DNA from 2 places in the Desulforamulus ruminis DSM 2154 genome. Region 1 is predicted to be linked to the other one. Evidence: riboswitches for the same ligand, from Rfam matches in the RefSeq annotation. Region 1 holds a riboswitch; the other holds the start of a gene.
The links. Region 1 has a riboswitch for molybdenum cofactor ahead of DESRU_RS02735 (hypothetical protein). Riboswitches for the same ligand answer to the same signal wherever they lie in the genome.
Positions count from the first base shown of each region.

Region 2: it holds a riboswitch for molybdenum cofactor, as region 1 does, so the genes downstream of both, DESRU_RS02145 (hypothetical protein) here and DESRU_RS02735 (hypothetical protein) in region 1, are expected to answer to the same signal.

Region 1 is NC_015589.1:552,251-555,666, forward strand. It holds gene modA (molybdate ABC transporter substrate-binding protein) at 1-165, shown strand, start outside; gene modB (molybdate ABC transporter permease subunit) at 181-852, shown strand; gene DESRU_RS02730 (ATP-binding cassette domain-containing protein) at 867-1,556, shown strand; molybdenum cofactor riboswitch at 1,642-1,760, shown strand; molybdenum cofactor riboswitch at 1,796-1,915, shown strand; gene DESRU_RS02735 (hypothetical protein) at 1,968-2,384, shown strand; gene pruA (L-glutamate gamma-semialdehyde dehydrogenase) at 2,435-3,416, shown strand, end outside.
Region 2 is NC_015589.1:417,994-421,409, forward strand. It holds gene DESRU_RS02140 (LysR family transcriptional regulator) at 95-994, shown strand; molybdenum cofactor riboswitch at 1,223-1,341, shown strand; molybdenum cofactor riboswitch at 1,377-1,496, shown strand; gene DESRU_RS02145 (hypothetical protein) at 1,581-1,799, shown strand; gene DESRU_RS19680 (helix-turn-helix domain-containing protein) at 1,963-2,610, opposite strand; gene DESRU_RS02155 (molybdopterin molybdotransferase MoeA) at 3,117-3,416, shown strand, end outside.

The DNA of each region.
Region 1 (3,416 bases):
GTGGTTGCTGCCGCCCCGGAAGACTCCCATAAACCCATTGTGTATCCCATGGCCATTCTTAAAGACACCAAACAGCAAAAAGCTGTAGAGGATTTTGCAGCTTTCCTGTCCAGCGATGAGGCAGCCCAGGTATTTGAAAAATATGGTTTTAAACCAATAAAGTAACCCTATGGTATTAAGATGTTTATAGAACTGTCTGACTGGTCTCCTGTATTACTTTCCTTAAAAACGGCACTCATCGCAGTCATTATTGTCATCCTCTTCGGGCTGCCTCTGTCCCGCCTTATGGCCAGATGGGAGTTCCCCGGAAAAGACTTACTGGAAGCGGCCATTACCTTGCCCATGGTGCTGCCGCCTTCGGTGATTGGTTACGGCCTGCTTATGCTGATTGGTAAGAACGGATTTCTGGGTAAAATCCTGGCCAATATGGGAATTTCTTTAATCTTCACCTGGTGGGCGGCTGTTTTAGCTGCTACCGTGGTAGCTTTCCCGTTAATGTACCAGAGTGCCAAAGCTGCGTTTAAAAGTGTAGACGTAAATTATGAGAAAGCCGCCAGGACCCTGGGAGCCGGTGAGGTAAGAATATTTCTTACCATCACCCTCCCCCTGGCCTGGCCGGGAATTGTAGCCGGATTGGTGCTCTCCTTTGCCCGGGCTTTGGGTGAATTTGGCGCTACACTAATGGTGGCGGGAAACATCCCGGGAAAAACCTCCACCATCCCGGTGGCCATTTTCTTTGCAGTGGACGCCGGAGACGACGCTACCGCCAGAACCCTGGTGGCCATTGTAACGGTATTTAGTTTCTTAGTTATTTTCTGGGTTAACCGGTGGGCTAAAAGGCAAAATTATTAAAGTACGGTGATGTAATGTTGGAAGCCTCTATTAACAAAAAACTTTGGCACTTTAACTTACAAGTTGAACTAAAAGTCAGCAACCAGATTGTCGTGCTGTGGGGTCCTTCCGGTTCCGGAAAAACAACGGTTTTACACTGCCTGGCGGGTTTGCGCAACCCTTCATCCGGTTTTGTTAAAATAAATAATCAGGTGGTTTTTTCCTCCGAGGAAAAAATCAATATTCCCACAAGGCTTAGAAATATCGGCTACCTTTTTCAGGACTATGCTTTATTCCCCCATATGACGGTAAAGAAAAATGTTTTATACGGACTTAACAGTACCAAGAAGAAAACGGCAAAAACCCTGGACCCTTTAGAACTGCTTAATTCCTTTGGGGTAGGACATCTCATGGACCGCTATCCAAGGCAGCTCTCCGGGGGAGAAAGGCAGCGGGTGGCCCTGGCCAGGGCTTTGGCGGTTCAGCCCCGATTGTTGTTGTTGGATGAACCCCTCAGCGCCTTAGATAAAGAAACCAGGTTAAATTTAAGACAGGAGCTTAAAAATCTGCACCGTCAATGGAAAATCCCTTTTGTTCTGGTAACCCACGACGAGGAAGAAGCAAAATTTTTAGGGGATCAGATTATTTCCATGGAAAAGGGAGAGGTAAAAGAATTATTAAGATGCCGGAGTGTTGCCACAACATTTCCGTCTAAAGATTTGTAATAAACGATCCACATAAAAAATAATTTGTATTTTAATTTTACAAAGAGGATTAATGCAATCCATGTAGAATAAACTATAAATAAGCTCAACGAATTACCTCCGAGCCTTGGAACCTGGGATGGCAGATTATGGTTCCCAGGCCCATAGGGTTTATCTGGAAACGGGTAAGCCTCCCGTGCGGAAAGGATGGTAAGTGTTTTTCTTGTGTCTTTTACCGCACCTCGTGCGGTTTTTTAATTTAATATAATTTTCTCCGAGCCATCCTACCTAAAACATTTATGTCAAGGTATTTTGGCCGTTAGGGTTAATCTGGAAATGGATTAGCCTCCCTGTTGGAAAGGAGAGCATTTTCCCGCCTGTTATCTACAGGCTGGTTTGTGTTGCTTTCCTGAAAAACACGAACCAGCCCTGTTGATTAAGAAAGGCGGTTGGCCTATGGAAAGGTTTGGCAAGCTACTGGTTTCATTTTATCCTGGGGAAGCCATTGGTTATTATAGTGAGGGAGAAGGGGAAATCCGTGCCATTGCCATGGCGTTGGGCGGTTTCTTTGAGCGAGTTTTTGACATGTATTTGGAATTTTCCCAGATGGCTGATGAAGGGTGGCTGGTCAGAGATGAAAGGCTATTTGGCCAAAGGGGGATGGTCGTTTCTTTTTATTATCCAACAGGGATGCCGGTAGCTGCCGGGCGGCAGCAAATCATCAATCGTCTTCTTTACACTTATTTGGATTCCCCGGTATATCCCAGGCCCGGAATTTATGTAGTTCAATATAAGAAGAATTACAAGCTGATTTACAGGTACCAGACCAAGATGCAAAACAGAGCGTAAGTACTGTTGCGGTTTGGCCACACTATTAACAATATAGACGGGGTGAATAAATGCTAACAGATTACAAAAATGAACCTTTTTTAGATTTTAGCAATGAAAAGGTGGCAGACAGTTTTAAGAAGGCACTGCAAGAAGTGAAAGCTAAATTAGGCAGCCGTTATCCCCTTATTATTAACGGCAAAGCCGTTGAGACCGGTGAAGAAGTTATTTCCCTCAATCCTTCAGCCTCGGATCAGGTGGTTGGCTATGTAGCCAAGGCATCCCTGCAGGAGGCTAAATTGGCTCTGGAAAGTGCCCAGGAGGCCTTTGCCAGATGGTCCAGAGTAAAGCCTGAGGAGAGGGCCCGCTATCTTTTTAAGGCTGCGGCGATTATGAGAAGAAGAAAGATGGAACTGTCCGCCTGGATGGTTTTTGAAGCCGGTAAAAACTGGGCCGAAGCAGACGGGGATACGGCCGAAGCCATTGACTTTTTAGAGTTTTACGGCCGGGAGATGTGCCGTCTGGCAGAACCGCAGCCCCTGGTGCGGATTTTCGGTGAAGACAACAGACTGAAATATATACCGCTGGGTGTAGGGTTAGTAATTCCTCCCTGGAATTTCCCCCTGGCCATCATGGCGGGCATGACCGCTGCCGCCATTGTGACAGGGAATACGGTGGTGCTTAAGCCCGCCAGCAATACTCCTGTTATTGCAGCTAAATTTATTGAAATCCTTCAGGAAGCCGGTTTGCCCGACGGAGTGGTGAATTACTTGCCCGGCAGCGGGGGAGCCATTGGAGACTATCTTGTGAGCAGTCCCCAAATTCGTTTTATTAATTTTACCGGTTCCAAGGAAGTGGGATTAAGAATTAGCGAATTGGCAGCCAAAATGGTCCCTGGACAGAAGGCTATAAAACGGGTCGTGGCGGAAATGGGCGGCAAGGATGCCATCATTGTGGACAGCAGTTCCGACTTAGAAGAAGCGGCGGCGGCTATTGTTGCATCTGCTTTTGGCTTCCAGGGACAGAAATGTTCTGCTTGCTCCCGGGCCATTA
Region 2 (3,416 bases), 130 kb from region 1:
ATTCCGACATTTTGAAAGAACAAAAGGAACTTTCATTCATAGGGCAGATATAGTATGCTTTTTAAAATATGTTTTTTAGAATTGGGGTGATGAGATGCGTTTAGAACAACTCTATTATCTTGTTGAGATATACCAATCAAAGACAATTTCCCTGGCTGCCGAACGGGCGCATATTTCGCAGCCGGCGTTAAGTGCGGCCATAAGTAAGCTGGAAGATGAATTAGGGGTTCATCTATTAAAAAGAACCAATCATGGCGTTTCTCCCACTGAAATAGGAGAAACCATTATTCAGAAGGCCAAAGAAATCATTGAAAGTGTTGAGGAAATTAAGCAAATTGCTAAAAGCAACGACCTGGAACTGAATGGCAATATTTCAATAGCGGTGGAGCCAGGCGTCAATATTACCATTATGCCGGAGGTTCTTACGAATTTTAAATACAATCACCCCAAAGTAAACATATTTATAAAAGTGGGCGAGTCCAATAATATACTTCGGGATATCCAATCGGGTAAAGCAGATTTTGGTGTGATTTTAAAAACCGATGAGCTTATACAGGCAAAAGACGTCAAGCTAAGAGAACTATTTGTAGATGAACTGGTATTAATTGTCGGAAAACAAAGCCCCATTTCAGGCAAAGAATCCATTACCCTGAAGGAAGCCATGTCCCAGCCAATTGTTTTATACAATACAGAGTATGTAACCAATTGCGGGATATCCAGTATCTTAAGGAAGCACGGCGATCTTGACGTTTTATTTCGGGTAGATAATTTGGAAATGTTGGAAAAGGTACTGCTACACCGGGATTGTGCCGCTTTTATTCCTAGATTTATGGCTGAGGAATACGGCAGATCCAATGAGATCGTAACCGTTCCCATTAGTGATGTCCCTCTGGATATTACCATTGCCATTATATGGTCCAATCGCCACCATTTATCAATGGTAGAGAAAGAATTGATTAAGGGGATAAAGTCCACCTGCTGTGATGTAAATTAGAGCAAAACAAAACCGAGTCAGCGAAGACTCGGTTTTGTTTTGCTCTTTTATCCGCCGGATTATAAGGTGCTTAAATAAATTGTCGATCCTAATCAAAAATTGTTATTTTTTTCAGGCAATATAAAAAATATAACTGTTGCCAGATGTGTCTTTTTTTGCCATAATGGAAATAAGTATAACTTATATTATGCGTATATAAAGTAATTCATTGTAAGACATGAAAAAATTCCTTAATATTACCTCCGAGCCTTTGAACCTGTGATATGAGATTATGGTTCCCCGGCCGTTAGGGTTCATCTGGAAACGGATGTGCCTCCCGTGTGGAAAGGATGGTAGGTTTATTTAGCCATGCCGTAACCGCACATTTGTGTGCGGTTCTTCTATTTATAGCGTTCTCCGAGCCATAGTGCCTAATGCGTAATGTGATGGTGTTATGGCCGTATAAGGGTTAATCGGGAAACGGGTTAGCCTCCCTTTGGAAAGGAGAACATTCCACCTGTTACTAGGGTTGGTTTGTGCTGCTTTCTTTAAGGCACCCGCCAACCTTAATTTTTGTGTGGGATATAACTTTACGGCCGGAGGCGACATGATGACAACAGAGATTCAGGATACAGAAGCCATTTTAACCTTATCTTTAGTCATTGCAGATATGGCCACGCTAATCAATGATGATATTTTGAACAAAAATATTATTAACGTGACCAACCAGTTGGTTTGCAATGCCTCAGAGAAACCATTGACGAAAGATTTTTATACTACCATGGATAGTTTAGTAAATTTATTAAAACAGTACAAGACTAGTTAATTAAGTTTTGCCGGTCGACGACATAATGGACCTGAGAACGAAAGGCTTATTCGGGTTTGTAATTTATTATCGAACCTTTTATTTTAATAACAGTGACCAAAAGAAGGCTCCGTTTTAATTACCGGAGCCTTCTTTTGGTTAAAGTGTACTGCGGGATCAGGTATTATTTTTTGTCGTTTTTTAGTTTTTGCTGCTGTAATTGAGTCCGGGCTTGGGCGAGAATTGTTTCCGGAAAGGCGTATTTAAATTGTATTTTAGCCCACTCTCTATAAGAGGGGCTAGCGTTAAAGAGAATTTCCAGGATGTTTTTCATTTCTTCAAGTTCTTTTTCGTCCGCTTCACCCGGTAGGATCTGCTGGACAAAAGATGATATATTTTCTGCCGAGATATCGGTAGCCTGCTTTTGCTTTTCCAACCGCACCTCAAGCTCTTCTCGAATAGCTTCCTTTCTTTGCTCCAACAAGTCAGCCTGAATTTGCAGGTGATGCGGCAGACTTTCCTGCAACGGTAGCCGGTGGTCAACCAAGAAGCTGTAATAGGAATGAACGGAGGGCTGGCTGTTTAGCTGTTCTAACAATTTCTTCATTCTATCCTCAGGAGATGTAAACATTTCTCCTTCGCCAGTCTTCAACCATGATTCTGAGACACCATACCGGGCACAAATATGTTTAAGTAAAGAGTCGGATGCTTTTTTAGAAGCGTTTTCGATGTTTCCAACATGGCTTCTATCGATGCCTAAGTCCTGAGCCATCAATGTCTGTGTTAAACCAAGAGTTTCTCTTATTAACTTAAACCTCTGCGAAATATTCATGTACATTCCTTCTCAGAAACATTTTTTCAATAATCATAATTCTCAGAAACATATTATGATTGACTTGCTTTCTCAGAAGCATTAAACTAGCTATAAATAGGTTAAAAATACCAACTGCTCCCATAACTTTATTGCCTAGAATCGACGGCGGCAGTCCTTCGATACCGGGAGAAAGGAGGGCGAGAGCGGATTGGGGGTTTTGGTAAGGAAGCTTAAGAAAATTTATTGCAAAACCCCTAAAAATAGAAGCATAAAAATTAGGGCAGATGAAAGCCTGCCGTGCGAATGATCTATATCATTAAATGTTGACATGTTTTCTTACTGATATTAACAAATTTTAAGTTTTGTGACAAGAGATTATGAAAGAACATTCTTTAATGTTATGCTAAATCCTTTTAGAAGTTTGGCAAGTAAAAGATTGATTTGTTTATGGATTATGGATTACCCACCAATAGCTTTAAACTGGATTTAAAAGGAGAGAAGCTAAAATAAATGGGGGAGCCACAATGTATAAGGAAATACCTCTTGAAGAAGCATTAGCAATTTTACTAAACTACACAAAGCCCATTGGCTTCGATGAGGTTGATATTATCGACGCTTTGGGACGAGTTTTATATGAGAATGTTGTTGCCGGTTTTCCACTCCCTCCTTTTGACCGGTCTCCTTTGGACGGGTATGCTGTTATGGCTGAAGACACATTCACCGCCAGTAAAGAAACCCCGGTATTACTGAAAGTAAGCCAGAACATCTTTGCCGGGAACATGCCGTCAAAGCCCCTGATATATGGAGAAGCTGCTGCTGTGGCA